DNA from 3 places in the Cupriavidus oxalaticus genome. Region 1 is predicted to be linked to each of the others. Evidence: predicted binding sites of a transcription regulator. Region 1 holds the regulator's gene; each other region holds the start of a gene.
The links. The regulator sigma-54, encoded in region 1, starts transcription at its own class of promoters, with help from an activator protein. The targets are predictions, from matches to a motif close to TGGCANGNAANCTGCTTT.
Positions count from the first base shown of each region.

Region 1 (10,149 bases):
CGACGGCTGGGGCGACCGCATCGAATACGACGGCAAGCAGGAGCTGTCCAAGCTGATCGGCCATGCGCGCATGGCGCGCCTGCAGGGCGCCAAGATGCTCGACGAGATCCGCGGCGCGGTGCTGACCTACGACAGCCGCAAGGAGTTCTACACGGCTGCCGGCGGCGGCGACAACACCTCGGCCGCCAATCCGTCGGGCCGCGTGCGCGCGGTGCTGTCGCCGCGGCAGGACCCGAATGCGCAGGGTTCGGCCAGCGGCTCGCCGCTGGACCTGAAGCCGGCGCCCGCGCCCGCCAACAAACCCTGACGCCGGGCGGGGGCTCGCTGCCTCGCCTGAAACGCTGAACGCCAGACTGTGCCAATGACCGATACCGCCACCATCGCCGAAAAGCCCTCCGTCCAAGCCACGGCCGTCCTCGAAGGCGGCAGCACGCTGGTCGTGCGCCACCTGAAGAAGCGCTACGGCTCGCGCACCGTGGTCAAGGATGTCTCGCTGGACGTAAAGAGCGGCGAAGTGGTCGGCCTGCTCGGCCCCAACGGCGCGGGCAAGACCACCTCGTTCTACATGATCGTGGGGCTGGTGAACCTGGACGAGGGCGATATCGTGCTCGACGGCGACCACATCAGCGGCCTGCCGATCCACGAGCGCGCGCGCATGGGCCTGTCCTACCTGCCGCAGGAAGCATCGGTCTTCCGCAAGCTCAACGTCGAGGAAAACATCCGCGCCGTGCTGGAGCTGCAGGTGGAAAACGGCAAACCGCTGGCCAAGGCCGAGATCGACCGCAGGCTCGACGCGCTGCTCGACGACCTGCAGATTGCGCACCTGCGCAACAACCCCGCGCTGTCGCTGTCCGGCGGCGAACGCCGCCGCGTGGAAATCGCGCGCGCGCTGGCCTCGTCGCCGCGCTTCATCCTGCTGGATGAACCGTTCGCCGGCGTGGACCCGATCGCAGTGGGCGAGATCCAGCGCATCGTCAGCTTCCTGAAGGCGCGCAACATCGGCGTGCTGATCACCGACCACAACGTGCGCGAAACGCTTGGCATCTGCGACCACGCGTACATCATCAGCGAAGGCACCGTGCTGGCCGCCGGGCAGCCCGAAGAGATCATCGCCAACGAATCGGTGCGGCGCGTCTACCTGGGCGAAAACTTCCGCATGTGATGTACCCGCCTGCCCGCAGCGGCAGGCCATTGATTCTCCCCGCTTTCGGCCCCATGATCTCGATATGGGCCAGCCCACTGCCGGCGTCGATCAAGCCGCGACATCGATAGCAATTTCCGTTCCAACGACGGAAAGATGCGCATAAAATAGGTCGCATGAAACCGTCGCTACAGCTCCGCCTCTCCCAGCACCTGGCACTGACACCGCAACTGCAGCAGTCGATCAGGCTGTTGCAGCTTTCAACGCTGGAATTGCAGCAGGAAGTCGAACAGGCGCTCACGGAAAACCCCCTGCTCGAACGCGAGAACGACTGGATCGAAAGCCCGCTGCGCGTGGCCGCCGATGGTTCGGTCAACGTGCAGAGCGCGCCGGCGCCGGCACCCGCCGAACCGCAAGGCAACGGCGAGGCACGCAGCGATGGCGCGGCCGACGACGACAGCTACGGCGACAGCAATGGCGGCGAAGACTATGGCGGCGACTGGAGCCTGGACGACTTCGCGCGCCGCCCGCAAGGCGACGAAGACGAGAAGACGCCGATGCAGCTGCGCGAAGCCGAGCCCACGCTGCGCGAATACCTGATGGAACAGCTCACGCCGCTGAAGATCTCGGTGCGCGACAAGGGCCTGGCCATCTTCCTGATCGAATCGCTCGACGACGACGGCTACCTCGGTGCAACGCTCGAAGAGATCTGCGCCGAACTGCCGGAAGAACTCGAGTTCGAGATCGAGGAATTGCAGGCGATGCTAACGCTGCTGCAAAGCTTCGACCCGCCGGGCGTGGGCGCGCGCAACGCGGCCGAGTGCCTGGGCCTGCAATTGCGCCGGCTGCAGCACCCGCAGCGCGAACTGGCGCTGAACATCGTGCACAACCACCTCGAGCTGCTGGCGGTGCGCGACTACACGCGCCTGAAAAAAGCCCTGCAGGTAGACGAGCCTGCACTCAAGGCCGCTCACGAACTGATCCGCTCGCTGGCGCCCTATCCGGGCCACGCCTACAGCCGCCCCGAAGCCGACTTTGTGGTGCCCGATGTGTTCGTGCGCAAGAGCGGCAGCGGCTGGATCGCGCAGCTCAATCCGGATGTGATGCCGAGGCTGCGCATCAACGACATGTACGCGCAGATCCTGCGCGGCGCGAAAGGCGAGTCGGGTACCGCGGGCCTGCAGCAGAAACTGCAGGAAGCACGCTGGCTGATCAAGAATATCCAGCAAAGGTTCGACACGATCCTGCGTGTCTCACAGGCCATTGTCGAGCGTCAAAAGAACTTTTTCACGCACGGCGAAATCGCCATGCGCCCCTTGGTTTTGCGGGAGATTGCCGATACACTGGGATTACACGAGTCAACCATCTCCCGGGTGACGACCAATAAATACATGGCAACGCCGATGGGTACTTTCGAACTGAAGTACTTCTTCGGCAGCCACGTGTCCACCGAAACCGGTGGCGCGGCTTCATCAACGGCCATCCGCGCCTTGATCAAGCAACTGATAGGAGCCGAAGACCCGAGGAATCCCCTTTCCGACAGTCGCATCGCCGAACTGCTGGGTGAGCAAGGCTTCGTTGTCGCACGTCGCACCGTTGCCAAATATCGCGAAGCCCTGAAGATCCCCGCAGTGAATCTCCGCAAGTCTTTGTAGCCGAGCCCACCGCCTGCCTGGTGAGGCTCTTTCAGAAGGAGAAGCGCTATGAACTTCAAGATCAGTGGACACCACCTTGACATCACGCCGCCGTTGCGTGAGTACGTGGAAACGAAGCTGGAGCGAATCGTCAGGCATTTCGATCAGGTCATTGGCGTTAGCGTGCTGCTCTCTGTCGACAATCACAAGGAAAAGGACAGGCGGCAATATGCGGAAATCAATCTACATCTCAGGGGCAAGGACATCTTCGTTGAAGCGCATCATGAAGACCTGTATGCGGCGATCGACGCACTAGTCGACAAGCTGGACCGTCAGGTACTGCGCTACAAGGACCGCGTGCAAGGCCACGACCGCGAAGCGGTCAAGTACCAGATGGCCGCAGCGCAGATGCAGCAATGAGCGTGCCCGGTGGCCCCGCAGAGGGCCGCTGAATCAAGACTGAACAAGGCAAGCCGCGCATAGCGCGGCTTTTTTGCGCCTGTGGCGCCCGAGCAAAGGCTCGTCACCCGTTTGAGACGGAGTGTTCGCAACGGCCGCGGCAGGGTGTATGCTGCGCCATACATGCAGAGCCGCATCCCGCCCGCGCCCGGTTAAGGTGCGGACGCCAACCGGGGCGGCGCTGCGCTGCACAATCACAGGGAGGCCGCTGCTCTATAATGGCCGGACGCCTCGGCATTGCCGGCGACCGGCAGCCTCCGAGCCACACACTGCCCCGCGGAACGGCGGATCCGCCCGCTAACTGAAATCCTGCGCATCGCCCATGAATCGTTTGGCCAAATTGCTGCCACCCGGCAACATCACCCTCGACGTCAGCGTCACCAGCAAGAAGCGTGTGTTCGAGCAGGCCGGGCTCCTCTTCGAGAACAACCATGGCGTGGCGCGCGCCACCGTGACCGACAACCTGTTCGCGCGCGAGTCGCTGGGCTCCACCGGACTCGGCGCCGGCGTGGCGATCCCGCATGGCCGCATCAAGGGCCTGAAGCAGCCGCTGGCCGCCTTCATGCGCCTGGCCGAGCCGATCCCGTTCGAATCGCCCGATGGCAAGCCCGTGTCGCTGCTGATTTTCCTGCTGGTGCCGGAACAGGCCACGCAGCAGCACCTGGAAATCCTGTCCGAGATCGCGCAGCTGCTGTCGGACCGCGACATGCGCGAAGGGCTGGCGACCTTGCCCACTTCCGAAGCCGTGCACCAGCTGCTGACCGAATGGCATCCCTGATTCACCGATCGTCCTGAACGGGCCGGCACAGACCGGACAGGCGCAGCGCCTGGCACACCGCCCCACACGTCATACCCGCATGGAACTCACCGGCGTCACCTCCCAGTCCATCTTCGACGACAACGCAGCCGACCTCAAACTCTCGTGGGTGGCCGGCCTGGAAGGTGCGGACCGCGCCTTCGACGTCGAATTCGCCCGCGAAGCCACCTCCGCCGCGGACCTGGTGGGCCACCTGAACCTGATCCACCCCAACCGCATCCAGGTACTCGGCAAGCCCGAGATCACCTACTATCAGCGGCTGGACGACGATATCCGCAAGCGCCAGATGGGCGAGCTGATCCTGCTGGAGCCGCCTTTCCTGGTGGTGGCCGACGGCATGGAGCCGCCGCCGGACCTGGAGCTGCGCTGCACGCGCTCTTCCACGCCGCTGTTCACCACGCCGGTGTCGTCGGCCGCGGTGATCGACCACCTGCGCCTGTATCTGTCGCGCATTTCCGCGCCGCGCGTGACCATGCACGGGGTATTCCTCGACATCCTCGGCATGGGTGTGCTGATCATGGGCGAATCGGGCCTGGGCAAGAGCGAACTGGGCCTCGAACTGATCTCGCGCGGCCACGGCCTGGTGGCTGACGACGCGGTTGACTTCGTGCGCCTGGGGCCGGACTTTATCGAGGGCCGCTGCCCGCCGCTGCTGCAGAACCTGCTCGAAGTGCGCGGCCTGGGCCTGCTCGACATCAAGACCATCTTCGGCGAGACCGCGGTGCGCCGGAAAATGAAGATCAAGCTGGTGGTGCAGCTGGTGCGCCGCAACGACGGCGAGTTCGAGCGCCTGCCGCTCGATTCGCAATACCTCGACGTGCTGGGCCTGCCGATCCACATGGTCAAGATCCAGGTGGCGGCCGGCCGCAACCTCGCCGTGCTGGTCGAGGCCGCGGTGCGCAATACCATCCTGCGCCTGCGCGGCATCGACACGCTGCGTGACTTCATGGACCGCCAGCGCGCCGCGATGCAGGCCGATGCGGTCTCGCGCGGCCAGGGCCGCCTGCTCTGAGCGGGCTGGTTGCCCGCGCACGCGTTTTCAATTGCTTACAACGGCGGCTTCCCCCGCCGTCAACGCCAGCGTCCAGTCTGCCGTTTTGTGCTGTAATGGGCATCGAGCCCATGACAAGGCCGCCGCCAGCCCTGACACCGTGCGGCCGTGATGTTTTCCACACCAAGGAGAGCAAGCATGAAGAAACTGATCGCGATGTGCGCGCTGGTCACCCCGCTGCTGGCATCCGTGGCCTTCGCCCAGTCGGCGTCGGCGCCGGCAGCGCCCGCCAAGGACAAAGCTCCCACCGCGCAGCAGGAAAAGATGAAGACCTGCAATACGCAGGCCGGCGACAAGAAGGGGGACGAGCGCAAGGCGTTCATGAAGCAATGCCTGTCGGCCAAGCCGGACGCGACGCCCAGGACCCAGCAGGAAAAGATGGCCGCTTGCAGCAAGGAAGGCAAGGGCAAGAAGGGCGACGAATACAAGGCGTACATGAAGGAGTGCCTGTCGAAGTCGGCCTGAGGCACGTCTTTCCCCCGAGCCAACCACGGCATGGCGAACCGCGAGGTTCGCCATCGTTGTTTCCGGGGCCGCAGTCATCCCGCTGTCATGACGCGACCATCACGTGATGCTATGCTTCAGTTGCTATGCGCATCATCCTCATCACCGGCATTTCCGGTTCCGGCAAGTCCGTCGCACTGAACGTCCTCGAAGATGCGGGGTACTACTGCGTGGACAACCTGCCGGCGCAGTTCATCCCGGACCTGGCCCGCTACCTCTCCAGCCAGGGCTATACGCACCTGGGCATTGCCACCGACATCCGCAGCCGCGAGTCGCTCGACCAGTTGCCCGATACCGTGCGCACGCTCGCCGGCGAGCACCAGGTCGAGGTGCTGTTCCTGACGGCCAGCACGGACGCGCTGGTGCAGCGCTACTCCGAGACGCGCCGGCGCCATCCGCTGTCGATCCGCACCGATGGTGGCGTGGTAAGCCCCGGCGGCGAGCCGGCCTTCAACGACACCGCGCTGATGGAAGCGATCGAAATGGAGCGCGAGCTGCTGAGCCCGCTGGCCGAGGCCGCGCACCGCATCGACACCAGCAATGTGCGCACCAATACGCTGCGCAGCTGGATCAAGGAGCTGATCCGCAACGACAGCGAGCGCCTGACGCTGCTGTTCGAGTCCTTCGGCTTCAAGCACGGTGTGCCCAGCGACGCCGACATGGTGTTCGACGTGCGCTCGCTGCCCAATCCCTATTACGACCTGGCGCTGCGCCCGCTGACCGGGCGCGACACGCCGGTGATCGATTTCCTGCAGGCGCAGCCGATGGTGCTGGCGATGGCCGAGGACATCCGCGCCTATGTGGAAAAGTGGCTGCCGAGTTTCATCGCCGACAACCGCAGCTACCTGACCGTCGCCATCGGCTGTACCGGCGGCCAGCATCGCTCGGTCTATATTGCGGAAAGGCTCGCCAACTATTTCCGCGCGCATGGTAATGTGCTGGTGAGACACCGAGAGCTCGCGCCGGCGGGCTGACGCCAAGCGTGCATGCCTGCGGGCATCGGCGGCGCGGCGTACGGTCCGGCGGCGCGCCGTTGCTGCATTCTGGCATCCCCCTGCATCCACTTATGCACGCTGGCACCGCATGTCTTCCACCGACCTTTACCGCCCCACCTCGTCCGCCGGGTCCGACCCCGGGCCGCAGACGCTAGACAACCTCCCGCTGTTCCCGCTGCACACCGTGCTCTTTCCCGGCGGCCGGCTGCCGCTGCGCGTGTTCGAGGCGCGCTATGTCGACATGGTGCGCAACTGCCTGCGCGACAGCACGCCGTTCGGCGCCTGCCTGATCGAGAGCGGCGAAGAAGTGGCGCGGCCCGGCAAGGCCACCGTGCCGGAAACGGTCGGCTGCCTCGCCGAAATCGTCGACTGCAACATGGAGCAGCTCGGCGTGCTGCTGATCCGCGCCCGCGGGCGCGAGCGTTTCCAGATCATCAGCCACGAGACCCGCGACGATGGCCTGCTGGTGGCGCGTGCCCAAGTACTGCCCGCCGATATCATCGACTGCAAGCTCGAACTGCTTGGCGAATGCCTGGACGCCCTGCGCCGGATCGTCACGCGGCTGCATGCAGAGCAGCCCGACCGGATGCCGTTCGACGAGCCTTACCTGTGGGACGATCCCAGCTGGGTCGCCAACCGGCTGTGCGAACTGCTGCCGGCGCCGCTGAAAGCCAAGCAGATGCTGATGGCGCTGCCCGATGCGGGCATGCGCATCGAGATCGTGCACCGTTATATGCGGCAGAACCACATCGTCTGAGCGGCGCCGCGGCCGCCTTTCAGAACAGGCCGCCGCGGGCCTGGTCCTCCAGCAGCCTGCGCACCGGCGCGGGCGTGCCCAGCGCATCGAGATCGTCGAGCGAAAGCCAGCGCTGCGCCGCTTCCGTGGCGGCTTCAGCGGCACTATCCTGCACCATCAGGTCACCTGCGCCCACATCGACGCGGATCGCGCGGATCAACAGGCGGAAGTGCGTGAAGACATGGGTCAGTTCGCCCGCCATCGCGGCGCGCACGGGTGCGCCATAGGCGCGGGCGTAGTCGAGCGCGGCGGCTTCGGCGGCTTCCGCATCGAAGGGCACGGTGTCGACAGGCATCTCGGGCAGGCTCCACAGCCCGCCCCAGATGCCGCTGCCGGGACGCAGCCGCAACAACACTTCACGCTCGCGCCGCACCATCAGCATCACCGTGCTGCGCTCGGGGATCGCGGCGCGCGGCTTTGGCGTGGGCAGCACGCCGGTCAACCCGTCGCGGCGCGCCACGCAGTCGGCGGACAGCGGGCACGCGCCGGCATCGGCCAGGCACGCGGGCTTGCCGCGCGAGCAGACCGTCGCGCCCAGGTCCATCAGCCCTTGCGTATAGGCGACCATGTCTTCGGCCTGGCGCGGGCCCGCTGCGGGCAGCGCGATCCCGGCCAGCTGCCACATGCGCGTTTCCACCGCGCGCTCGCCAGGATGGCCATGGATGCCGAAGCAGCGCGCAAACACGCGCTTGACGTTGCCGTCGAGAATCGGCGAGCGCACGCCGGCGCTGAAGGCGGCGATTGCCGCTGCGGTCGAGCGGCCGATGCCGGGCAGCGTTGCCAGTACCGCGGGATCGGTCGGGAAAACGCCGCCGTGCTCGCTGACCACCTGCATGGCGCAGCGGTGCAGGTTGCGTGCGCGCGAGTAGTAGCCGAGGCCGGCCCACAGCGCCATCACCTGGTCGGCAGGCGCGGCAGCCAATGCCTGCACCGTCGGCAAGGTGGCGACAAAGCGCTGGAAATACTCGATCACCGCGCTGACCTGGGTCTGCTGCAGCATGATTTCCGACAGCCAGATGCGGTAGGCGTCGCGCGTGTTCTGCCACGGCAGGTCGTGCCGGCCGTGGACGCGTTGCCAGTTGACGACCCGTGCGCCGAAATCGGGGGGCACGTGGATGTCGTCGGGGATGGCTGCGGTGGCTCGGGGGGCGGACTTGCGGGGCATGAGGTACGGCTTGTGGTGTGGGGGCTGGTGTTGGCTGCGGACGTCTCAGCACCGCTTGTGGTGCTCCCCTCTCCCGCGCGCGCGGGAGAGGGGAGCAAACCAGCAGCGTGCGAACGTTGTCAGAAAAAAAAACGCCGCTATGCGCGGCGCTACATGATATACCGGCCCGGAAAAACACTTACCGTCAGCCGCTTCCCGTCACGCCACCGCCAGGCTCGCCTGCTCCGCCCCGGCCGCCGGCCGCAGCAACCGCTGCGCAAACCCCTCGATCTTCCCGCTGCGCTCATCCAGCCCGTTCAGCACTTCCTCGAGCTGTGCAATACGGCTTTCCAGCGTATCGGTCGCTTCGTGGATGCGCTCGATCGAATCGACGCGCCGGCGCAGCTGCTTCTGGTGCTCGCGCACCTGCGCCTCCAGCGGCGTCATCACCGACTTGAGCCACACCTCGATATCGCGGTTCAGATCGCGGAAGTTCTCCAGCACGCGGCTGGCCATGGTGCTGAAGGCGCTCTGCACCAGCTGCGGCCGCGAGCGCGTCAGCATGCTGACCGTGCCGAAGTGCGCATGCACCAGCCGCAAGGTTTCCTGCAGCTCGGCCACGTAGCGCCCGGCGGTGAACTGCATCGGCGCGGGCAGCGTGAAGCCATGCTCGGCGTTGAAGCGCCGGTACATGCTTTCGATCAGCTGGTGCAGCTGGCCGATCTTGTTGTCGGCATCGGTCACCAGCGCGGCGAGCTGGGCGAACAGCGCATCCATGTCCTCGCGCAGGCCGCGCGAGAAGAAGCGTTCCTTCATCTGCTCGCGCGCGGTACGCATGGTCAGGCGCACGTCGCGCAGCTGCAGGCTCTTGATGATGTCGGCGCTGTGGCGGCCGAACACCAGCCGCAGCGCCTGGAACTTGCTGATGCTCTGCTCGAACTCTTCCTTCTCGCCCTGCACGCGCATCAGCATGTGCTTGACCATCGCGTGGTTCTTGCCGCGCAGCCCGCGCAGCTCGAACAGTTGCTCGACGATATCGCGGCGGCGGCTCTGCAGCAGCTGCTGCGCGGCCCGCGCCATGTCCTGCGCCTGGCGGTGGACCTGGTCGGAGACGATGTCGCGCCGCCGCGGGATCAGCTGGTCGGACAGCACATGCTCGAACTCGGGCAGGCCGCTGCGCGCCAGCAGCGCGTCGTCGTGCTTGACCTTGGCCACCAGGCCCTTCTGCGCCGACACCGGATAGACACGCGCCTGCTCGATGCCCAGCACCTGCGCCGTACCCGAGACCTGCCGCGCGATCTCGCCGGCGATCTCGGACGGCTGGCGCAGCGGGTCCCACAGCCCGTCGATCTTGTTGAGCACGGCCAGGCAGCCGCGCCGGTGGCCGGCGTCCACGTGAGTGCGCCACAGTTCCAGGTCGCTTCTGGTCACGCCGGCATCGGCGGCCAGCACGAACACCACGACGTGTGCGTCGGGGATCAGGCGCAGCGTCAGTTCGGGCTCGGTGCCGATCGCGTTCAGCCCCGGCGTGTCGAGGATCACCAGCCCCTGGCGCAGCAGCGGATGCGGGAAATTGATCACCGCATGACGCCAGCGCGAGATCTCGAC
Region 1 covers NZ_CP069812.1:325,817-335,965, reverse strand. Annotated here, with positions in the region: gene lptA (lipopolysaccharide transport periplasmic protein LptA) at 1-307, shown strand, start outside; gene lptB (LPS export ABC transporter ATP-binding protein) at 362-1,162, shown strand; gene JTE92_RS13905 (RNA polymerase factor sigma-54) at 1,318-2,796, shown strand; gene hpf (ribosome hibernation-promoting factor, HPF/YfiA family) at 2,845-3,195, shown strand; gene ptsN (PTS IIA-like nitrogen regulatory protein PtsN) at 3,557-4,012, shown strand; gene hprK (HPr(Ser) kinase/phosphatase) at 4,092-5,063, shown strand; gene JTE92_RS13885 (PsiF family protein) at 5,241-5,567, shown strand; gene rapZ (RNase adapter RapZ) at 5,693-6,580, shown strand; gene JTE92_RS13875 (LON peptidase substrate-binding domain-containing protein) at 6,690-7,358, shown strand; gene mutY (A/G-specific adenine glycosylase) at 7,378-8,562, opposite strand; gene JTE92_RS13865 (dynamin family protein) at 8,761-10,149, opposite strand, start outside.

Region 2 (10,149 bases), on a different replicon from region 1:
AGCCGGCGCCGACGCCGCGGCGGCATTGCGCGCCGGCACCGGCCCCGGCGCCGCATGCAGAGGCAGTGGCAACAGCAGCGCGGCCACCCATGCAAGGGAGGCCAGGCCAGGCGAAGCGGAAATCGGCGTGTGTCGTGTTCTCATGCAGGCTAACGTTGCCGGGGAGCGGTACTGTCGTCCGTCTCTGCGTGGCCGGCGGCGCATGTCACGCGACACTCACGCCGACAGGCTGGCATTGTACTCTCCACCTTGCCGGGCGTGAAAGGCGCGCCACACTTGCCATCCTGGTTTGCGTCAGCGCTACGCACGCCATGCATGCCGGGCTGCCGCTCGCTTGATTGCACTATCTGACAAGTTTGCCAGGCTTGCCAACTTCATCGAACCCGACCTTGGCGGGCCAATATTCCTGAACGAGTGTTTCAAACCTGTGCAACCTGCGGCGCCATCGCTTTCGTTATGCTATGCAACAATTGCGCCTTTCCAACGGCTTGCGACTGCGCCCCGGCATCGCCCGCGGCGGTGCGCGCCACGCAACCCTGTGTACCGGATCTCTTCCATGTCCCGTTCCCCGAGCGCTGCCTCGACCGCGCGCTTTCCTGCCTGGCTGTTGATTTGCGGCTCGCTGATGGCGATCGCGCCGCTGTCGATCGACATGTACCTGCCAAGCTTTCCCGCGCTTGCGGGCGATCTTGGCGTCGATATCGGCCAGGTACAGCTGACCCTCGGCACGTTCCTGGTCGGCCTTGCCCTGGGGCAGGCGTTCTACGGGCCGTTCAGCGACCGCTTTGGCCGCAAGCCGCCGCTGTATCTGGGACTGGGCCTCTATGTGGTTGCGGCGATCGGATGCGCGCTGGCGCGCAGTGCCGAGACGCTGATGCTGTGGCGCTTCCTGCAGGCGCTGGGCGGTTGCGCCGGCATGGTGATGGCGCGCGCCGTGATCCGCGACCGGCTCGAGGCACATGAGTCGGCGCGCGCGTTTTCGTCGCTGATGCTGGTGATGGGGCTGGCGCCGATCCTCGCGCCGGTCATCGGCAGCGCGATCCTGACGGCGGCCGGCTGGCGCACGATTTTCTGGGTGCTGGCGGCGGCCGGCCTGGCCATCCTGCTGCTGGTGCACTGGCGCATGGAGGAGTCGCTGGACCTGCGCCAGGCCGCACCGCTGCGGCTTGGCACCGTGGCCAGGAGCTATGGCGAACTGCTGCGCGACCGTGAATTCGTCGGCTACTCGCTGTCGGCAGGCTTCGGGTCGGCGGGGATGTTCGCGTATATCTCGGGTTCGCCGTTCGTGCTGATCGAGCTGCACGGCATTGCGCCGTCGCACTATGGCTTCGTGTTCGGCGCCAATGCGTTGGGCCTGATCGTCATGTCGCAGCTCAACAGCCGGCTAGTGCACGGTCGCACGCTCGACCAGGTCCTGGGGCGGGCGCTGCTGGCGCCTTGTGCCGCCGGCGTGGTGCTGGCCGTGGCGGCGCTGGCCGGGCTGGCGACGCTGCCGATGCTGCTGGCGGCGTTCTTCGTCTTTATCGGCGCGCTGGGCTGCGTCACGCCCAATGCTTCCGCGCTGGCGCTGGCGCACCAGGGGCATCGCGCCGGCACGGCTTCGGCACTGATGGGTACGCTGCAGTTTTCGCTGGGCACGCTCGGCGGGGCGGCCGTCAGCCTGTGGCGCGACGGCACCGCGCTGCCGCTGGCCGTGGTGATGGCGCTATGCGGCGCGGGCGCGGTGCTGATGCGTTACTACGGCCGCTCCGGCGCTGGCCGGGCGGCTGCCTGACGAATCAGGCAGCCTGCTGCAAGGCAGCGGCCTGCTGTACGACCACCATGTGTGCCGGCATGGGCGCGGCATAGCCGGCCTGGCCGAAGCACTCGCGGATGATGCGGTTGGTGTCGAAGTAGACCTGCCAGTAATCGTCGTTGTGGCAATACGGGCGTACCGCCAGCACCGGCCCGACCAGCGTGAACTCCAGTATCTCCACGTCGACCGCGGGTTCGGGCAGCACGTTCGGGATCTGCGCGATGCGCGACTTGAGCAGCGCCACGGCATCGGCCACGTCGGTGCTGGATGCGAGCTGCGCCTTCAGCTCCACGCGCCGGAACGGGTTGGCGGTAAAGTTCTGGATCGTGTCGCTGAAAATCTTGTTGTTGCCGATCACGGTCTGGACGTTGTCCGGCGTGTCGAGCGTGGTGGCGAACAGCCCGATCTCACGCACCGTGCCGGTGACGCCGCCGATGGTAACGAAATCCCCCACCTTGAACGGCCGCAGCACCACCAGGAAGGCGCCCGCCGCGAAATTCGACATCAACCCCGACCATGCCATGCCGATGGCCACGCCGGCCGCGGCAATCAGCGCGGCAAAGGTGGTGGTCTGGATGCCGAAGTAGCCGAGGATGCCGATCACCAGCACCACGTTCAGCGTGACCGTGACGATCGAACCCACATAGCGCAGCAGTGTCGGGTCGACCTTCTGTCTGGTGAGCGCATTCTGCACCATCCGTACCACGAAATGGATCAGCCATCGGCCGATGACCCAGAACGCTAGCGCTGCCAGGATCTTGACCCCGAACTGCGTCGCATAGGCGACCACCAGGGTCTTGAGGTTGTCGAAAGTCGTGGCATCCATTGGCGTGTCCTCTCGATTTGGGTGAGTGGTGCAAGCCCTGCGCGCTGACGCGGCGCAATACGTGGGCACGGCAATTATTGGAATGCCGTGCCTGGAAGTGCAAGCAAATAATTGTCAAGACAAGCGGGCCGGCAGGCCAGCTTGCCCAGGCGCCGCGGGGCGGCGCATCCGCCTTACCAGTTGGTTTCACGCTCCGGCGTGGCGGAGATGCGGTGCAGCGTCAGGTCAGCGCCGTTGAATTCCCCTTCGGCATCGAGCCGGATGCCGACCAGCTTCCTGAGCGCACCGTATACCAGCGTGCCGCCCACCAGTGCCACCACGATCCCCAGCACCGTCCCGATCAGCTGCGCGCCGAGCGACACGCCGCCCAGCCCGCCCAGTGCCCTGGCCCCGAAGATGCCCGCGGCGATGCCGCCCCAGGCGCCGCACAGCCCGTGCAGCGGCCAGACGCCCAGCACATCGTCGATATGCCACTTGTTCTGCGCCAGCGTAAACATGTAGACGAAGAGCGCGCCCGCAATGCCGCCGGTGATCAGCGCGCCCAGCGGGTGCATCAGGTCCGAGCCGGCGCATACCGCCACCAGCCCGGCCAGCGGGCCGTTGTAGGCAAAGCCCGGATCGTTGCGCCCGGCGGCCCAGGCCGCCAGCGTGCCGCCGGCCATCGCCATCAGCGAATTGATCGCGACCAGGCCGCTGATCTTGTCGACGGTCTGTGCGCTCATCACGTTGAAGCCGAACCAGCCCACCGCCAGGATCCACGCGCCCAGCGCGAGGAACGGGATATTGGAGGGCGGATGGGCGCTGATGCGCCCGTCCTTCTGGTAGCGCCCGCGGCGCGCGCCGAGCAGCAGCACCGCCGGCAGCGCGATCCAGCCGCCCAGCGCGTGCACGACCACCGAGCCGGCAAAGTCATGGAATGGCGCGCCGGCAACCTGCGTGATCCAGTCCTGGACCCCGTAGCGCTGGTTCCACGCAATGCCTTCGAAGAACGGGTAGACAAAACCGACCAGCACGAATGTCGCCACCAGTTGCGGATTGAAGCGCGAGCGTTCGGCAATACCGCCCGAGATAATCGCCGGAATGGCGGCGGCAAAAGTCGTCAGGAAAAAGAACTTGACCAGGTCGTAACCGTTTTTCTGGGCCAGCGTTTCCGCCCCGGACATGAATTGCACGCCGTAGGCGATGGTGTAACCGATAAAGAAATAGGCAATCGTGGAAACTGCGAAATCCACCAGAATCTTTACCAGTGCATTGACCTGGTTCTTCTTGCGCACCGTGCCCAGCTCGAGGAAAGCAAAGCCGGCGTGCATGGCCAGCACCATGATGGCGCCAAGCAGGATAAACATGGCGTCGGTGCCGCTCTTCCAGTTGTCCATAGTGATCTCATGCTCAAAATGGGCGCATGGGCACGCAAAAAGCATTCCAGTGCCGGCTGCATCCTGGTGCCGACTGCACCGGAGTGGGCAGGATCCGCACCGGAATGCCGCGCGCAGGGAACCGGGCACGCGGGACGTCAAGGGGCCGGCGCCACCAGTTGTGCCGGAAATGCGCCAGAATGGCGCGTCCGCGGCAGCTCGGTTGACCCGTTATGGTGCGTCGCCCCAATTTCGGGCATTTGTCCCATCCGGGCGGCGCCGGCACCGCCTTGCGGCACAACGACGCAAGTCCAGCAAATCCGGCCCGTGACAAGCGCGAAAAGCGCGGGAAATTGCCCGCTAACCGGCCTCAAGCAAGGATTTGCGGGTTTTTTCGTTGCATTGGTGCCACTGGGGATTGCTCAACGCACAAGGGGCAGATTAGACTGCGCCGATCCGATGTTTTGCCGCCAGGCAAGCACATCGGTGACGACGACCAACAAGGGAAATCAGCCATGAATAAAGGTGAACTGGTATCGGCCATCGCCACGGAAGCAGAACTGAGCAACGCCGCCGCAGAGCGCGCGCTCAACGCAGCGCTGGACAGCATCAAGAAGGCAGTGGCAAAGGGTGATTCGGTCACGCTGGTAGGTTTTGGCAGCTTCAGCGCCGGCAAGCGCGCCGCCCGCACCGGCCGCAATCCGCGCACCGGCGAAACCATCAAGATTCCGGCCGCCAAGACGGTCAAGTTTTCCGCCGGACAGGGTTTCAAGGACGCGGTGAACAAGAAGAAGTAAGCAGTTTGCGTCCACAGCGTGAAAAGGCGGCCAGGCAGGCCGCTTTTTTGTTGTGTGCCACACCGCGATGAGCGGCAACGGCAGGGCCGATCCGGGTTAAACTGCCGGCGCCCGGATGCCGCCAGCCGGCCCGGGCGACCGCCCCCGCAATCCAGACGCTCCGCATCATGAACGACCAGTCCCACCAGCTTTCCATGACCGTGCTGATGACGCCGGACATGGCCAATTTCTCCGGCAACGTCCACGGCGGCACCATCCTGAAGTACCTGGACATGGTCGCCTATGCCTGCGCCAGCCGCTACGCCGGCCGCTACGTGGTGACCCTGTCGGTGGACCAGGTGGTGTTCCGCCAGCCGATCCACGTGGGCGAGCTGGTGACCTTCCTGGCCTCGGTCAACTTTACCGGCCGCAGCTCGATGGAGATCGGCATCAAGGTCGTGACCGAGAATATCCGCAGCAAGCTGGTGCGCCACACCAACAGCTGCTACTTCACCATGGTGGCGGTCGACGACAACGGTGCCCCGGCCGAAGTGCCGCCGCTGCAGCCGCGCGACGAGGTCGAGCGCCAGCGTTTTGCGGCCGCCCAGCAGCGCCGTGCGTTGCGCCAGGAAATGGAAAAGCGCCACGGCGACATCAAGTCGTCGGTGACCTGACGCGTTGCCATCCACCATGATGAAGCGATCCTGCACGATCCTGGCCGTGGCCGCCTGCGCGGCGGCCGCGGGCGGTGCGCATGCCGAGGAGATCGGCAGCGTCAGCACCAATTTCCGCATGACCGGCTCCGACAAGGTCGTGATCGAAGCCTATGACGACCCGCAGGTCGACGGCATCACCTGCTATGTGTCGCGTGCCCGCACCGGCGGCATCAAGGGCCAGCTGGGCATGGCGGAAGACCCGCCGGAAGCCTCGATCGCCTGCCGGCAGGTGGGCACCATCGCCTTCAAGGGGCCGCTGAAGCAGCAGGACCATGTCTTTTCCGAGCGCATGTCGGTGCTGTTCAAGACCCTGCATGTGGTGCGCGCGGTCGACCGCAAGCGCAATACGCTGGTCTACCTGACCTATTCGGACCGCATCGTCAGCGGCAGCCCGCAGAACAGCGTGACCGCCGTGCCGGTGCCGGCCGGCACGGCGATTCCCGTCAAATAAGGCGCTGCCGGCCCGGTCAGGGTGCCAGGGCCGCGGCTTCGGCCTGGCAATTGCCCGGCGCACGGGCGCCGGCGGCACGCGCCGCGGCCACTTCGCGGCGCGCCTGTTCAAGATCCGCGCGGAAGGTCGGATCGGCATGCAGGCGTGCCACGGTCGCCGCGGCCATCATGCGGCCTTCGTTGACGTCGCTCTGCCAGTGCACGTTGCACACCACCCGGCTCTGGCCGAAGGCGCGCCCGCGCGCCAGGATGGCGTCCGCGCGGGCCGGTTCCACCTCGGCCAGGATCAGCGCCCAGGCCCAGCCGATGGCGCTGTGGCCGGATGGATAGGATCCGTCCTTCTCCAGCTTGGCAGCGTCGTCTGGCGTGCACATCGCGGTCTTGTTGGCGACGAAGGGCCGCGTGCGCTGGTAGCGGTCCTTGGCGCCGTAGGTGGACAGGCCGGCATCGACCAGGCTGCGGCGCAGCAGGATATTCAGGTAAGGCGTGTCCTTGGCACTGACCGGGACGCCCAGCGCACAAGAAAACGCGCTGGCCGCCTGCGGGAAGGTGAGCACGGCGTCGGTGGCGGCCACCTGCCAGCGAGGCGAGCCGCGCAGCGTGCCGGCCTGGCGCGCCGCATCGTCATCCAGCGCCTGCGCGGGCGAGCCCTGGGCCGGCGGGGCGGGCAGCAGCTTCAGGCTGTCGGGGCGCGCCTCGGCGGCCAGGTAGCCGGCCGGCACGCCCGGGCGGAATTCCGGCACCGCGGACAGATTGGTGCCGCCGGCCGCGCAGCCGGCCAGCAGCGCGGCGGCGGCCATGGCGGCGCCAAGGCGCAAGGGATTGGACAGGCTTGGTTCCCGCTTTGCTTGGTGCGTCAATTCTTATTCCTTGTTGTGATGGTTTGCCCGCCGGCCGGTCAGGCCGCCGGGTCGAACAGCTTGCGCAGGTTCGACTTGAGGATCTTGCCATTGGCATTGCGCGGCAGCATCTCCTGGTACAGCAGGATGCGCACCGGCACCTTGAACGCCGCCAGCCGCTCGCGCACGAAATCCTGCAGTCCGGCTTCGGTTGCCTGCATGCCGGGTTTCAGGCTGACCACGGCGGCCGGTTCCTCGCCCAGCGTCTTGTGCGCGATGCCGACCACCGCTGCGTCCATCACCGCCGGATGTTCGTACAGCGTGCTTTCCACCTCGATGCAGTAGATGTTCTCGCCGCCGCGGATCAGCATGTCCTTCATGCGGTCGACGATATAGACATAGCCTTCCTCGTCCATGCGCGCGATGTCACCGGTGCGCAGCCAGCCATCGACAAAGGTCTGCGCCGTGGCTTCGGGCTTGTTCCAGTAGCCGCGCACGACGTTGGCGCCGCGTACCAGCAGTTCGCCGGTCTCGCCCGGCGGCAGTGCCTGGCCGCCTCCGTCGACCACCTTCATTTCGCCGATCGGCAGCGCCGGGCCGCTGCTGTCCGGGCGCAGCACGTATTCCTCGGCGCTGTGGCTGGTGAAAGTCGACGAGGTCTCGGTCATGCCCCAGCCGATGCCAGGCGCGGCCATGGGGAACACGTCGACGATGCGCCGCACCAGTTCGGGCGACGCCGGCGCGCCGCCGTAGTTGACGTTCTCCAGCGAAGACAGGTCGAAGCGCGTGCGCTCCGGATGCTCCAGGATCTGCCAGGCGATGGTGGGCACGCCGCCGGCGGCGGTGCAGCGCTCGCGCTCGATCAGCGCCATGCCGCGCAGTGTGTCCCAGCGGTGCATCAGCACGACCTTGCCGCCGGCAGCGAGCGCGCCGTTGAGCACCGCCATGCAGCCGGTGACATGGAAAAACGGCACCGCCAGCAGCATGGCTTTCTGCGGCGCCGCGGGATCCGGCGCCGGAACCGGCTCGCCGCGGCGCAGCAGGTTGCGCAGCGGGCTGAAGCTGCCGGCGGCCGCGACGGTGGCGGCGTTGCGATGCGTGCCCAGCGCGCCCTTGGGTTTGCCGGTGGTGCCCGAGGTATAGAAGATGGTGGCATCGTCCTCCGGGTCGATCCCGACCTGCGGCGGCGATTGCTGCGGCAGCGCGGCCCAGTCGGCGCTGGTGCCGATCACGCTTTCGAGCGCGGCGACGCGGGCATCGCCGGTGGCCGCGCCGGTGCGCGAAACATAGACACGCTCCAGCGCCGGGCAGCCGGGCAGATGCTCGAGGATGCGGTCGAGCCGCTCGGCATCGACGATGGCCACACGGCTGCCGGAATCGGCCAGGCCATATTCCAGCTCGGCGCCGGTCCACCACGCGTTCAGCGGCGTCACGATCGCGCCCGCGAGCAGCGCGCCGTAGAACGCCACCGGCCACTCCGGCAGGTTGCGCATCGCCAGCGCCACGCGGTCGCCCTTGCGCACGCCGTCGCGCACCAGCGCATGCGCCAGCGCGATGGCGGCGCGGCGGAAGGCATCGTAGGAAACGCGCTCGTCCTCGTAGACCACGAAGGTGCGCTCGCCGAAGGCACTGGTCGCGTGGAACAGGTCGCACAGCGTCGCGGGCGCGTGCTTCCAGACAGTGGTGGGGATGCCGCGGATCACGCGCGACTCGGTCTCGAACGGCGAGCCGGGCGCGGTCAGCCGGGCGTGGGCCTCGGCCAGGGACATGACCGGCCAGGTGCCGGCCACTTGCGGATTGCTTGACATGACTGCCTCCCGTAACTGCGCTGCAGGTTGAGGGCAATGCAAAGAAAGCGGCGTGCGCCGGACAGGCCGGCGCACGCGCAACGCTTGCGTCAGAAGCTCAGGTACGACCCGGGATGCCGGTCAGATCGTCACGCCGCCATCGACCACCAGCGCCTGGCCGGTCATGAAGCTGCTGGCGGCGCAGGCCAGGTACACGGCCGCGCCGGCGATCTCGATGGGTTCGCCGATACGGCGCAGCGGCGCGCCCTGCGTGGACTGCTTGTAGCGCTCGGGGTCTTCCCACAGCGCGCGCGCGAAGTCGGTCTTGATCAGGCCCGGCGCAATGCAGTTGACGCGCACGTTGTGCGGCCCGAATTCGACCGCGAGGTTGCGCGCCAGCTGGAAATCGGCGGCCTTGGAGATGTTGTACACGCCGATGGTCGGCGAGCCGCGCAGGCCGCCGATCGACGACACGATGATGATCGAGCCGTCCTTGCGGTCGATCATCTGCGGCGCCACCATCTGGATCAGCCAGTGGTTGGAGATGACGTTGTTGTCCAGCACCTTGCGGAACTGGTCGTCCGAGACGCCGCCCATCGGCCCGTAGTACGGGTTGGACGCGGCATTGCAGACCAGCACGTCGATCCTGCCGAAGGTGCGGTTGGTTTCGTCGACCAGATGCTGCAGGTCTTCCTTCGACGAGATATTGGCGGGCACCGCGATGGCGGTGCCGGCGCCATGGCGTGCATTGAGGGCATCAACCACTTCCTGGCAGGCCTCGGCCTTGCGCGAAGAAATCACTACCTTGGCGCCCTGGACAGCCATCTGCTCGGCGATGGCGCGGCCGATGCCGCGCGAGGAGCCGGTGACGATGGCAACCTTGCCCGTCAGATCGAACAATGACATGGAGTCTCCTGTATAGCTGCGCCGGCGTCAGCGGCCGGCTTCATGCAGGCGGCGGATCTGCCGCGCTGTGGTCCTGGCGATGCGGCGCAAGCGCTGCATCGCCAGGACATTATGGTGGTGCCGCGGCGGCCGAGTCCACAGCGCCGCGGCCCGGATGGCGGCCATATCAGCATTCTTTCTGCGGGCAATGCGCGGCGTGCATGGAGGTCTGGTGCAGCGCGGCACGGCAACACTGCAAGGTGGCGCGCACGCCGCGCGTTTCATGCGGTCATGCGTGCGCGCTAGCCGCGAGCAAGGGCGGCAGCGCGGCCATCAGTCCGTGCCGCAGGGCATCGTCGAGCCGTATGCCGAAGCGTTCGTCCAGGACCTGCACCACGGCTTCTGGCGTTTCCAGCCGCTGGCGCCGCACGCTGCCGTCCGGCGCGCGTTCGCCCAGGTCGCCATCGGCCAGCGTCACGCGCGTGCCGCCAACGGTGCGCGCGGCCGTCAGCCGGCGCAGGAACACGCTGTCCGGATGCGTCGAGACATACCAGTTGCGCGGCCCGAAATCGATCCATGGCTGCGGCGTCAGGTCGAAGCGGTAGACCTTGATCCAGCCCGCAACGCCGCGCGCCTCCAGGTCAAAGCTGTGGAACGCGCTGCCGGCGGCTTCCGGCGGGGAGCTGGCGAGCCGGTAGGGGAAGTCGTCGTCGGCAGGTG
Region 2 covers NZ_CP069811.1:1,220,175-1,230,323, forward strand. Annotated here, with positions in the region: gene JTE92_RS05420 (hypothetical protein) at 1-144, opposite strand, end outside; gene JTE92_RS05425 (Bcr/CflA family multidrug efflux MFS transporter) at 557-1,774, shown strand; gene JTE92_RS05430 (mechanosensitive ion channel family protein) at 1,779-2,621, opposite strand; gene JTE92_RS05435 (ammonium transporter) at 2,795-3,997, opposite strand; gene JTE92_RS05440 (HU family DNA-binding protein) at 4,492-4,773, shown strand; gene JTE92_RS05445 (acyl-CoA thioesterase) at 4,941-5,426, shown strand; gene JTE92_RS05450 (CreA family protein) at 5,443-5,919, shown strand; gene JTE92_RS05455 (acid phosphatase) at 5,936-6,778, opposite strand; gene JTE92_RS05460 (class I adenylate-forming enzyme family protein) at 6,817-8,565, opposite strand; gene JTE92_RS05465 (SDR family oxidoreductase) at 8,686-9,450, opposite strand; gene JTE92_RS05470 (arylamine N-acetyltransferase family protein) at 9,719-10,149, opposite strand, start outside.
Region 2: a site for sigma-54 is predicted at 4,029-4,046, ahead of JTE92_RS05435 (ammonium transporter). Genes of this name have one in related genera too.

Region 3 (10,149 bases), 970 kb from region 1:
AATGCGGAAACGGCTGCGGCAAAGGTCGCGTATTCATGAACGCTTGCATTCGACCTTCTCTTCATACTCGCCGTCGTCATCCCATTTACGCTCGATCAGGCACGGCCCGTCGCGGTACTTTTCCTTGCGCTCATAGCCGCGCGGACCATCCTTGCACTTGCGCACCTCCTTGTATTCGCCATCCCGCTTGACCTCGCGCTCGATCTTGCAAGGGCCGCTGCGGAATTTTTCCTTGTACTCGCCGCCGGCATGAGAGACGGGCGAAACGATCAGGCAGGAGAGGACGAGGATGGCAGTGGGGAGCGTTCGGGCCATGGGAAAACAGTGCGCAAGGGACGACCGAGCATAGCAACACCCGGTCGGGCAGGCTGTATCAAAGCGTTACGCCTGAAACGTCTGAAGCCCCGCCCCCGAGAACGAAAAAACCCGCCTGGCTTTCACCAAGCGGGTTTCTTGTTCTGGTCGGGGCGAGAGGATTTGAACCTCCGACCACCTGCACCCCATATAGATATGAAGTGTAACAAAAACAGTAAGTTAGCTTATTTCCTCTAACTTGCTGCTCATCTTTTGAGCACAATGGCATGCGGCTCGGCGGGTAGATTTCGAGCCAAGTTAGACAATTTCTCGCGCATTCCCAAGGCCGCCCTCTCACGCGCTATACTGGATATCCATACAGTACTTTCACCCGACCATGAACGCCATTAACGCCGCTGAATCGTCCATCATCGAAGCCACGCCGGCCATCGTCGCCAAGCACCGCGCCGCCGGCATCCTGACCTGGAAGCTTATTCACCAAATCGAAGATGAGGTCATGCACGAGGTGGCCCAGTCGGGCAAGCATGCGTCCAACCTGCTCCGCATGCTGAAGTCCTCGCCGTTTTTGGGTTACCCGAAGGACGATACGCCCGCCGACTTCACGGGCAGCGAAGTGTTGCCGATCACTTTCAGCGTGATCCAAGACGCCTGGAATCGGGTCAACTGAACCGACGCCATGGGCAACAGCAAACTCGCCGCCGGCTGCCACGTTCGGACCACGGCCTATGACCCGGTTCCACCAATCGGGGCGAGCGGCATTCTCGCTCAGGTCCAGGGCAATCACATTGCCGCAGGACTGCGCACGCTCGGCCCAGCCACACGCGAGGCGCCAAGCCACCACGAGGTGCTTGTGGATGCCGGCCATCTTGGGACCGTGCGCCTATTTGTCGAGAAGAAGCAGGCCCGGCACGGCCGGCATTCGCACTACTTCTGGTCGGCCTACCGGGCCGAGCTAGCGAACTAGCGCCATGTCGGCTACCACCATTTTTCTCGAAGCCCATTACTTCGGCGAGGACAGCGAAGAACTGCGGCTGCCGTGCGATGCGGTCGCGGCCACGGCCGGCGGGCTCGTGGTAACTGGGCTGGAAGCCCGACACTTGCAGGCGCTGACCTGGCGGCCGGACTTTCTCTCCTACTGGTCCGATGGTCTACTGGTGCGGCTCGCAGTCGGGAGCTGGACTGCGCTGGGCGACACCACGGTTCGCTTTTCGCTGCGCTGAAGCAATGCCCCGCAAAAACCTGCCCGCGCTAGTAAGCCACCTGATCGCGCAAGGCGGCCTCTATGAGGGCTTTGTGCTGACGCCCTACTGCGACCGCGTCGCGGAGTGCCACAAGTAGCTGAATCGCCAGGCTGGGATCCTGGCCATCGGCCCGTAACGCGCGAACCATCTTAATCTGTTGCCGCACTCGTCCCCTTCCCTCCCGCAAATGCCTTTGGGACTGGGCTAAGTGCCGCTGCTCCATTTCGAAGTTGACCATGTCCGCTCCGCACGCATTTGGACCACCAAACGCTCTTTCATACTAGTGTGGCCACCAAGTTTTGAGGCAGTTACCGGCTGACCTATAATTTAAGTGCTGACTGAGACACGCCCGTAGCAAGCGAAGGTAGGTCAGCGAAACGATCACATTTCCCCATATGAAACGTGGTCGTGCAGGCCGGCGACCTGCAAATCCGAACCGGGTCAAATGATCCGGTTCGGCCGCGTGCAACGACAACTGAAAGCGCCGAGCACCTGTGATGGTGCTTTTTTTATGGCCGCCGATTTGCGATCGGCGATCAGCTTGGGGCGAAGCCAAGCGACTTCGCGCGAGCTTGACATCACAAGAAGATTTCGGTGTTGCGCTTTCGCGGCGCACAGCCCCAGCTCATGCCGTAAAAAAATGTTTCCCGCGTTGCGAGCCGGCTTGGGTCAACACAAAGTGGGCGGACTATTACCGAGCGCAGCCTTCGGCTGTGCGGACTTCATGCAAACCTATCCCCTTCGCCGGAGACGAAGATGCTGAGCCCACATGAAATTGCCGCCTTGATGCTCCTTAAGGATGCCAACGAGACGCCCGAATTGGATCCCGCCGACCTGAATGCCCTGGCGCGCAAAGAACTCGTACAGATGGACCGCCAAGCGCACCAACAAGGGCGCGTACGCCTTACCGGTCGAGGCCGCCAGTTCCTCGCCACCATCGCTCGTAGAAGCTGACCCATGACACCCAAGCCCCGGCACCAATTCTGCCGCCGTGCTAGGGGCGTCCACCGCAATCGCCGCCGCGTGATCGCTTAACTCTGAATTTCACAAAGTCTAATTGCCGCAAGGCGCCTGGCCTCATAAAGTGATCGGATGCGCTCCCTCCCTGCCAACACTGAGCGCAGCGCATGCTTGTGCCCTCGCCCACCCCGGCCGAGGGCTTTTTCTATTTGGCCTACATTCGAAATCCGCGCATCGCTTGCAAATCAACCATATGGCCCATATCAAGCCTTACGTCCATTGTTTAACCTTCCCGATACAGTCCGCCGACGGGGACGGGACCGGGATTGCTGGTGAACAACGAGATCAGAGACCCTGACAGGGTTACGAGGAATCGCCGCCTTCTTGATAACGCTCTCCACGTTCACAGCGAAGTAACGCCGGCGGGCTGCCCCGGCCTTTTCACCGCTCTCCCCCAAAAGACGGACAGGAACAGCTTGCGCAGATCGCGCCCGCGCCACACCGCGCGGCCTACCGAAGTGGGTGAGCGGGTCCGCTACGGCAGCGCCAGTATCCCAGTTCAGCGCACGCGCCCAGCTCTGTCTTCGCCCGCATGATTTGCTGTCTGCATGATGGCATGGATAGCATTGATGCCCGCCGTAAGGCGCTCGTAGATCGGAACACCACCGAAAACCAGATAGCCCAAAAACACGATCACCCCAAGGACGGCAAAGAACAAGTCGCGGTCGTGCACGGCCCCCCCCACACAGTTCAGTACAGCACTAACCTAAGTTTCATTTAAGAAACGTAGCGTGAGGTGGTAGAAATGTTGGCGACGCAACGGAAACCCGGGCTCGTTTCGATGGACGGCCAGAGGACTCATCTGAGAGCGATACCACAAAGAAAGCGCATGTCCGCACGCCCAACTGGCCCACAGCATCAGAGACGCTTGGGTGTAGCCTTACGGCCTCCATTTGGCATGGCCGAGGATTACTGAAGGTCATGGGAGGCCCGAGGACGACACGCGGCGTGGTCCGGGCTTGGATGCGCCAACCATCGCCAGATCTCGGAACATATGTCTAAAAATACATCACCCAATTGTGGTATGAAGCAGAGAGCATGTATATACTGCGGTTCGGGCGCAACTTCATGTTGTCCCCTTCCCGTTGAACCCCCGGTCCGTCCGGGGGTTTTCTTTTCTGGCCTCCCCTCGCGACCCAGCTGTGGTGTCATTTGCTGGCCCGGCGCTCGCCCCTTCGGTCCGTAGCCAGCCACCACAACACCTTCATCGTGACCTACAAGAATGTAGGACCGCGTCCGACAGAACCCACCCCCGCCTGCCCCTAGAAAGGAGATATAAACAACGAGCGGAGATGACGATGTCAGTATCCACAGTTGAAGTGATGTTCACCAAGGATCGCCGCTGGGTAGTGGCCTGTGAGGGATCAGAGGATCATGTCCCCTGTGCCTCGCGGGGTGTAGCAATCGCTGCAGCGATGAAAATAGCAATTGAGAACGACGCCGTCCTACTGATTCATGGCATCGATGACAAGCCAGATGAACTGTTCTTCAAGGAATGCGAAGCCAGCGTCGTCGAGTAATTCGACTGGCGACGAAAAGACGCGCACACGATCCGACTGTGCGGTCTCGCACAGTCGCCGATGGCACTCCGGGCGCACCAGCGCTAGATGTAATTTATTAACAGTATGGAGGACGCCACCATGCACGCGCACAATATCCACTTGATCCCAACCGGCAAGTTCGGCTGGGTCGTCGAGGTCGAGGGGGAAGACGAAGCGAGCGCGGAATACCTGACGCAGGATCAGGCGGTCGCCGCTGGCACAGAAAAAGCGAAAGAGGATGGCGTTGCACTATTCATCCACGGCCGAAACGGCAAAATCCGCGAACGCTACACCTACAGCAAGGACACTCACTAGCGCCGATGCCCGCCAAAGGCTGCGCGCCTAACCGGCTGCGAAGCATTGCTGGGACCGTTAAGCTGTTGGGCGCAGACGACACGCCAATTGCCTAGCGCCGCGAATTGCTGGACACTACGCATGCCGACTCGTCGGCGGCTCGCCGTACTACATGACCCCTCGAAGAGTGATGTGGTGCAATGGCGGGCCTTTTTGCCTTTATGCACCCTTCCACTGCTTGCGCGCTTCTATTAGCGCAAGCGCCATCGCCTCCCCGAGATCCGGCGGCACGCGATAAATCGCAGCTAGATTGCGCATGCGCTGAACCTCCCGGGCCACGTCATCGGGCGTCTCGATCGGGGGCAGTTCGGCCGCCATCTTGAGGCGCTCGTACAGCAGATCGATCAGTTCCTCGTCCAGCGAGGCGACCAATTCGGCTGCGCTGGGTAGGATGGGCAGCGTCAACGGATACTCCAGATAGAAAAAGGCGCCCCATACAGCGGGCGCCCGATGTTCGCAACTAAACGCTTAGTTGGCCGCGCACTTAATGCCACGACCAGGCGTCGTAGCATCGCAGCCAGTGCCCGTAATCGTCCATTGCACAACGCCGTTTGCCAAGGCAGGGGTGTACTTCAGCGCCATCTTAGCGCCCGCCGAGGTAGTACCGGTGGTAATCACATCAATAATACCGTTGGCCGTCGTGAGCTGATCGACATACGCGACCGTTGCGCCAGCATTGGCTGCAGCGATGTCCGCCGGAATGTCGCCCACACCACCGCCGCAACCAGTGAGCGTACCCTTGTCCTGAGCACACATAGCAACAGCCGTCTTAAATGCCCCAATTCCGCCTGCGGCGCCGGACACCTTGGTGCGCTGCTGGTAGTCAGCATATTGCGGGATAGCAATTGCCGCCAAGATACCGATGATCGCGACCACGATCATCAGTTCGATCAGCGTGAAGCCTTTTTGTACCCGTTTTCCCATCCGCGCTTTTTTCAGCATGAGTTGACCCCCAAGAATTTTAAGTTACGCAGCGAATTGCTGCTGGCAGGCAATAGAGCATGAGGTGTGCCAGGTACCTCGAATGAGTTAAAACCCGGGGTGAAACGACAATTTTTGTCAGTGCGGCTGCGAACACGGCGAGTAAGTGACAAATTTTGTCACCCACAGAGGGGTGTAGAGGTGACAAAATTTGTCACCCTGTCTGTGCGATGGGTGACAAATTTTGTCACCCGGTTTAGCAACGTTTCTATCAGAAGTTAGCCCCGACTATATCAACGCTGCCTCTGCCTCGCGCCGCAGCACCAAGCCGCGCAGTACGCGACCGCCGCCGCGGTTCCACTTCCGGATCTCGGCCGGAACGTCTGCCCATCGCTTCGCATTGATCCGCTTGCGCAGCGTGCTCGCCTTCAGGTTGCCAGCCCCGAGGTTGAACGCGAAGTCGATGATCGCAGCCAGGCGCTCGGGCGTGTCGATACCCGGGCAGAGCCTCAGCACCGCCGGCAGATAGACCGTGCGCACCTGGTCGAGCAGCATTACCTCGGCGACCACCCGGGTGATGGGCGGATCTTTCAGCGTCACCGCGCGTCCGTCCAGGTACCGGGTCGCCCCGTAGCCGATGGTTGGGACGCCGGCCGGGCACAGGTAGGGGCGCAGATACAGCCCCTCGAAGCGCCGAGCCAGCGCAGCAGCAACCTGGACTGCCAGCGCGCGAAACTCGGCGACCGTCATACCTTGCTCCGGGTCGACGACAGCACGCGCACGGCGAAGAAGAAGCCGAGGATCACGCCCACCAGCTCGCGGTCCCACTCGGTCATCTTGAAGCCCTGCGCGTTCAGCGCCACGCACCACAGCATCAGCGCGATGGTTGCGGCTGCCGGCCGCACGATGCCGTTCCAGGTGTCGACCAGTGCGATGCCAGACGGCTTCATGGATTCGGTGACCGCCTGCCCGAACGTGGTCGCATCGAGCCGCGCGAGATCCGCTTCAGCCTGCACGCGGATGGTCTGCACGCCGAGATCCGCCTGCAGTTTGATTGCCGCCTGGTTGCGCTCGTGCGCCGCGGCGTCAAGCTCGCCCTGCAGCCGCATGCGCTCCAGTTCGTGTTTCTGCTCTTGGTGGGCGGTCCACATCTGACTGATCTGTTCCCAAATCAGTCGGAATGCGGAGCCGCCGAGGAATGAAAGGATTGCGCTGAACATCGGTGTCCTCCTGAAAGTTGTCCAGGTGAACACCGTATGGCGGGCAGCAGAACGCCGCCTGCGGATGGATTGCGCCTACACGTCAATCAGGACGATGGGCAGCGTTGGTGCCGGTCCTTCGATCACGCCGTCGCGGAAGAACACACGGTCGTTGACAGCCGCTTCGCCGCGGGCCTGCGCCACGCCACCGCCGGGCAGTTGGATGGACGCCACACTGCCCGTGATCGACACGACCGTGCCGACCTGGAGCGGAGGGTCCGGCATCAGGTCGCGCAGGACTTTGTAGGGATTACGCAGTAGCGACATGGGTTTCCACTCCGATGGTTTGCCACACTTCCGGGTTGCTCACGTCGACGCTGGTGCTGCGTACGATGCCGATGCGCGTCACGCCGCCGTCGACATACCGCACGAACTTACCCGGCTGGATCACGCCCGTTTCCTCCAGCACCGGCAGACGCAGCGAGAGGTGAGCTTGTCGACCTGTGTCGCCGAGGATTGCCAGGCCGCGCTGCCGCGCTGCGTCTGCGTGCGTGATGAGCGCGTCCGTCATCATCGGCGCGAGGATGTCGCCGGCAGTGCCGGTGCGGGTGACTTGGCCGAGCACGCCCTGCCCCTGCCCCGACACGAACACGCGGTTGTAGCGCGGACGCTCCAGCCACTCAATACCCTCGCGCGTCGTCACGGAAGCCGGCAGCTCGAAGTCGGGTGTCACCGAACCCCAGTTCCACGGCGCCGTCGGATACCTGGACAGAACGTTGAGCGTCTTCAGGCTCGGGTGCGGTTGGATGTATGCCCCGGCCGCGCCGGCAATCGCGTTCAGTGCAGAGACGTAGGAGCCCTGGTGCGACCAAGCGCCCGCGGGTACGAGCCAATCCGTTGCTTGCCAGTTGACGGTCCAGCCGATGCTGGCGCCATTGACGGTCAGCGCGTCGTTCGCCAACTGCTGCGCCGTGCGCGCGGCCGACGAGTTGCTGAAGTTCTGCACGGGCGCATACGGCGTGTCGAGAAGCCCTGATTTGCCCTTGCCGCTCACGCGGATAGCCGCGCGACCGAACGTGCGCTCACGGCTGATCTTTTCGGCCAGTACGCGGTACGCAGTACCGTTGATCACCGCTTCGAGTTCGACCGGCGTGCCGTCCGAGCCCGGCTCGATGGCGTCGAGCGTTTCCGCCGGCAGCGAAGCATTGAAGCCCCATGTCCAGGAATCAGCGTCGATGCTCAGCGACATCGAGAATGCGGGGATCAGGACGTTGCCGTCGACACGGCGCAGAGTAGTTGCGTTGATCACGATGTAGACCCTCTTGACAGGGACGATGATGGTTTCGCCATCCGGCGGATTTACCGGCGGGCACGGGTCGATGGCGAAGTTCAGCAGGATGTCGTCGCCGGCATAGTCGAGCCACAGGCAGCGGAAATCCAACGGCTTGCCAGTGCCGTCGTACGTTTCATCGGGCGGCTCGACCGGCGGCACCTCGCCCGGCGCCCAGTACGCCTGCTTAGCCTCCTGCCAGGGGATCACCGGCGCGCACCGGGTCTTTTCCGCCTGCTGCGAGGTGAAGCGCCAGTCCCGCGCGGCGGGGGTGGTCTCCTGCCACGGCAACCTCGCCTCGCCGCGCTTGCGGATGCCATTCTGGAAGCCGTCTGTCAGGGCGCGGGGCTTAGCCAAGGTGGCTTGCCACCCGTCGAGCGGCGCGGTGCGCAGCCGGATGCCGTACTCGAACCGCGACAGCAGCAACTGCTCGACGTGGCCGCCCGCCTGCCACCCGCCGCCGGACACGGTCCGCGCGGTGGCCGCCTGCTCAAATCCACTGCCTTTTTCCGCCGTCTGCAGGGCGGCCGGCTGCCAGGTGTCCTGGTGCGCGGTGCGCTGAGTGCCGGCCTGCTGGAACGTGCTGGACCTGTCCGCCGGATTCGGGACGGCCGCCTGCCAGGCGCTACCGGGAATCACGCTCGGCCCTCGGAACACATTGTTATCGTAGTTGGCGGTCAGGTGGACGGTCTGCACCGACGAGATCGTCAGGGTACAGGAGCCTTCGACCGGAGTGGCGGGTTGGGCGTTTCCGGTGATCTGCAGCGTCGGACTCGGCTGCACCATCGCCAAAACCCCGGCGGTGAGTACACCATCGGGGTTCAGCGAGAAGTTCAGGTCTACCGCCCCACCAGACGGGGGCGTGTAAGCCTTGTGGAAGTCGAGATCTACATTGCTCACGCTTCAACCAGCGTCGCCACCGAGATGGAGAAAACGCCGCCCTCGTATAGTTGGGTGGTCGGAGTGCCACCGGCGCTCAATTGTAGTTCTCCACTTCCTCCCGAGGCAGAAACGTCCAGGTCGGCGACGAACGTACCGGCACTGTCGGTGATGCGCGCCCAACTGGCATTGCCCGTCTTCGACGCCAGCACCGACGCGCCGATGCTCAGGTTCAGCGTGGTGCCGGAGATGCTGCCAGCGGACGGGTCGTTGAACGGTTGCATCGCCAGCAGCTGCTGCGTGGTCACGGCGGCGCCGGTTGCCGGGCGCGTGCCGTCATAAATCTTCAGCAGCCCCGGCCCCGAGCCGCCGTCGATGGCGCGGGTCAGCGCCTGGAGCCGGTCATTGATCACGGTGGTTGAAAAGGCGAGCGTCACAGGAATTCCTCCGGAAACTGCTGCATGGCGGGCGGGCCGCTCGGAATGTACTTGCGCAGCGCCACCCAGTCCAAGGCGCTGATACCGGCACCCCCGCTGGTGGCGCTGCGGTGGATCGACAGGTAGGCTGCCGCTGTGCCGGCGCCGGCGCGAGCCATCAACACATTACCGTTGAGCGCCACGGTGGAACTGCCATCGGTTGCCCGCCCCACCGAGATCCGGCTCGGCTGCGCCAATACCCCGCCGATCTGCGGCGTGAATCGACCGTTGGCCGAACTGGTGGCTTCTGCATTGATGCTCAGGCGCGACTGCGTGGCTAGGTCGCCGGTGTTCTCCAGTGCCGCCACGGCGGCGTTATTGGCGGTGCTGCTGACGAAGCCGAACTGGCTGGTCACCCACCCGGCGACGTTCATCGTGCCGAACTGCGTGAAGGAGCCCAGCGCCTCAAGCCCGGCCGCAAAGGTGGCGACCGACTGCACATACATCGCGGAGCCGTTTCCCTGCAGCGAGATGATCGAGTTGTTGATGGCGATGGAGGCACTGCTAGCCCATTGCGACGACAGCGTGCCTACGTTGAAGTCGTCGAACAGCGTTGGGAACAGGCCGGCGCCGTTGCTGGTCTTGGTCTGCGTCACGCCGGTGTTGTACTTCACATAGATCTCGACCGGCCCTGCATCGAGATCGCCGGGCAACTTGACCCAGTAGAAGGCCACGCGGTCCGGTGCCGTGCCGTAGACCGCATCCATCCAGAAGTCGAGCTGGTTGCCGGCCGTGTCGGTGAACACGATATCGGCCACGTCGTCCCGGGCGCGAGGCATGTAGCGCACCGGTGCGACCAGGTCGGCCCCGGAGAACGCTAGCGCTGCCAGATTGGTGGAGCCGCCCTCGGCCACGCGGACCAGCACCGGGTAG
Region 3 covers NZ_CP069812.1:1,295,090-1,305,238, reverse strand. Annotated here, with positions in the region: gene JTE92_RS18490 (hypothetical protein) at 34-315, opposite strand; gene JTE92_RS18485 (DUF2471 family protein) at 692-982, shown strand; gene JTE92_RS18480 (hypothetical protein) at 992-1,279, shown strand; gene JTE92_RS18475 (hypothetical protein) at 1,284-1,535, shown strand; gene JTE92_RS18470 (hypothetical protein) at 2,313-2,510, shown strand; gene JTE92_RS18465 (hypothetical protein) at 3,076-3,249, opposite strand; gene JTE92_RS18460 (DUF2188 domain-containing protein) at 3,875-4,096, shown strand; gene JTE92_RS18455 (DUF2188 domain-containing protein) at 4,217-4,432, shown strand; gene JTE92_RS18450 (hypothetical protein) at 4,631-4,876, opposite strand; gene JTE92_RS30715 (pilin) at 4,940-5,395, opposite strand; gene JTE92_RS18440 (lysozyme) at 5,681-6,142, opposite strand; gene JTE92_RS18435 (hypothetical protein) at 6,139-6,612, opposite strand; gene JTE92_RS18430 (hypothetical protein) at 6,688-6,918, opposite strand; gene JTE92_RS18425 (hypothetical protein) at 6,902-8,821, opposite strand; gene JTE92_RS18420 (hypothetical protein) at 8,818-9,237, opposite strand; gene JTE92_RS18415 (DUF2341 domain-containing protein) at 9,234-10,149, opposite strand, start outside.
Region 3: a site for sigma-54 is predicted at 5,468-5,485, ahead of JTE92_RS30715 (pilin). Genes of this name have one in related genera too.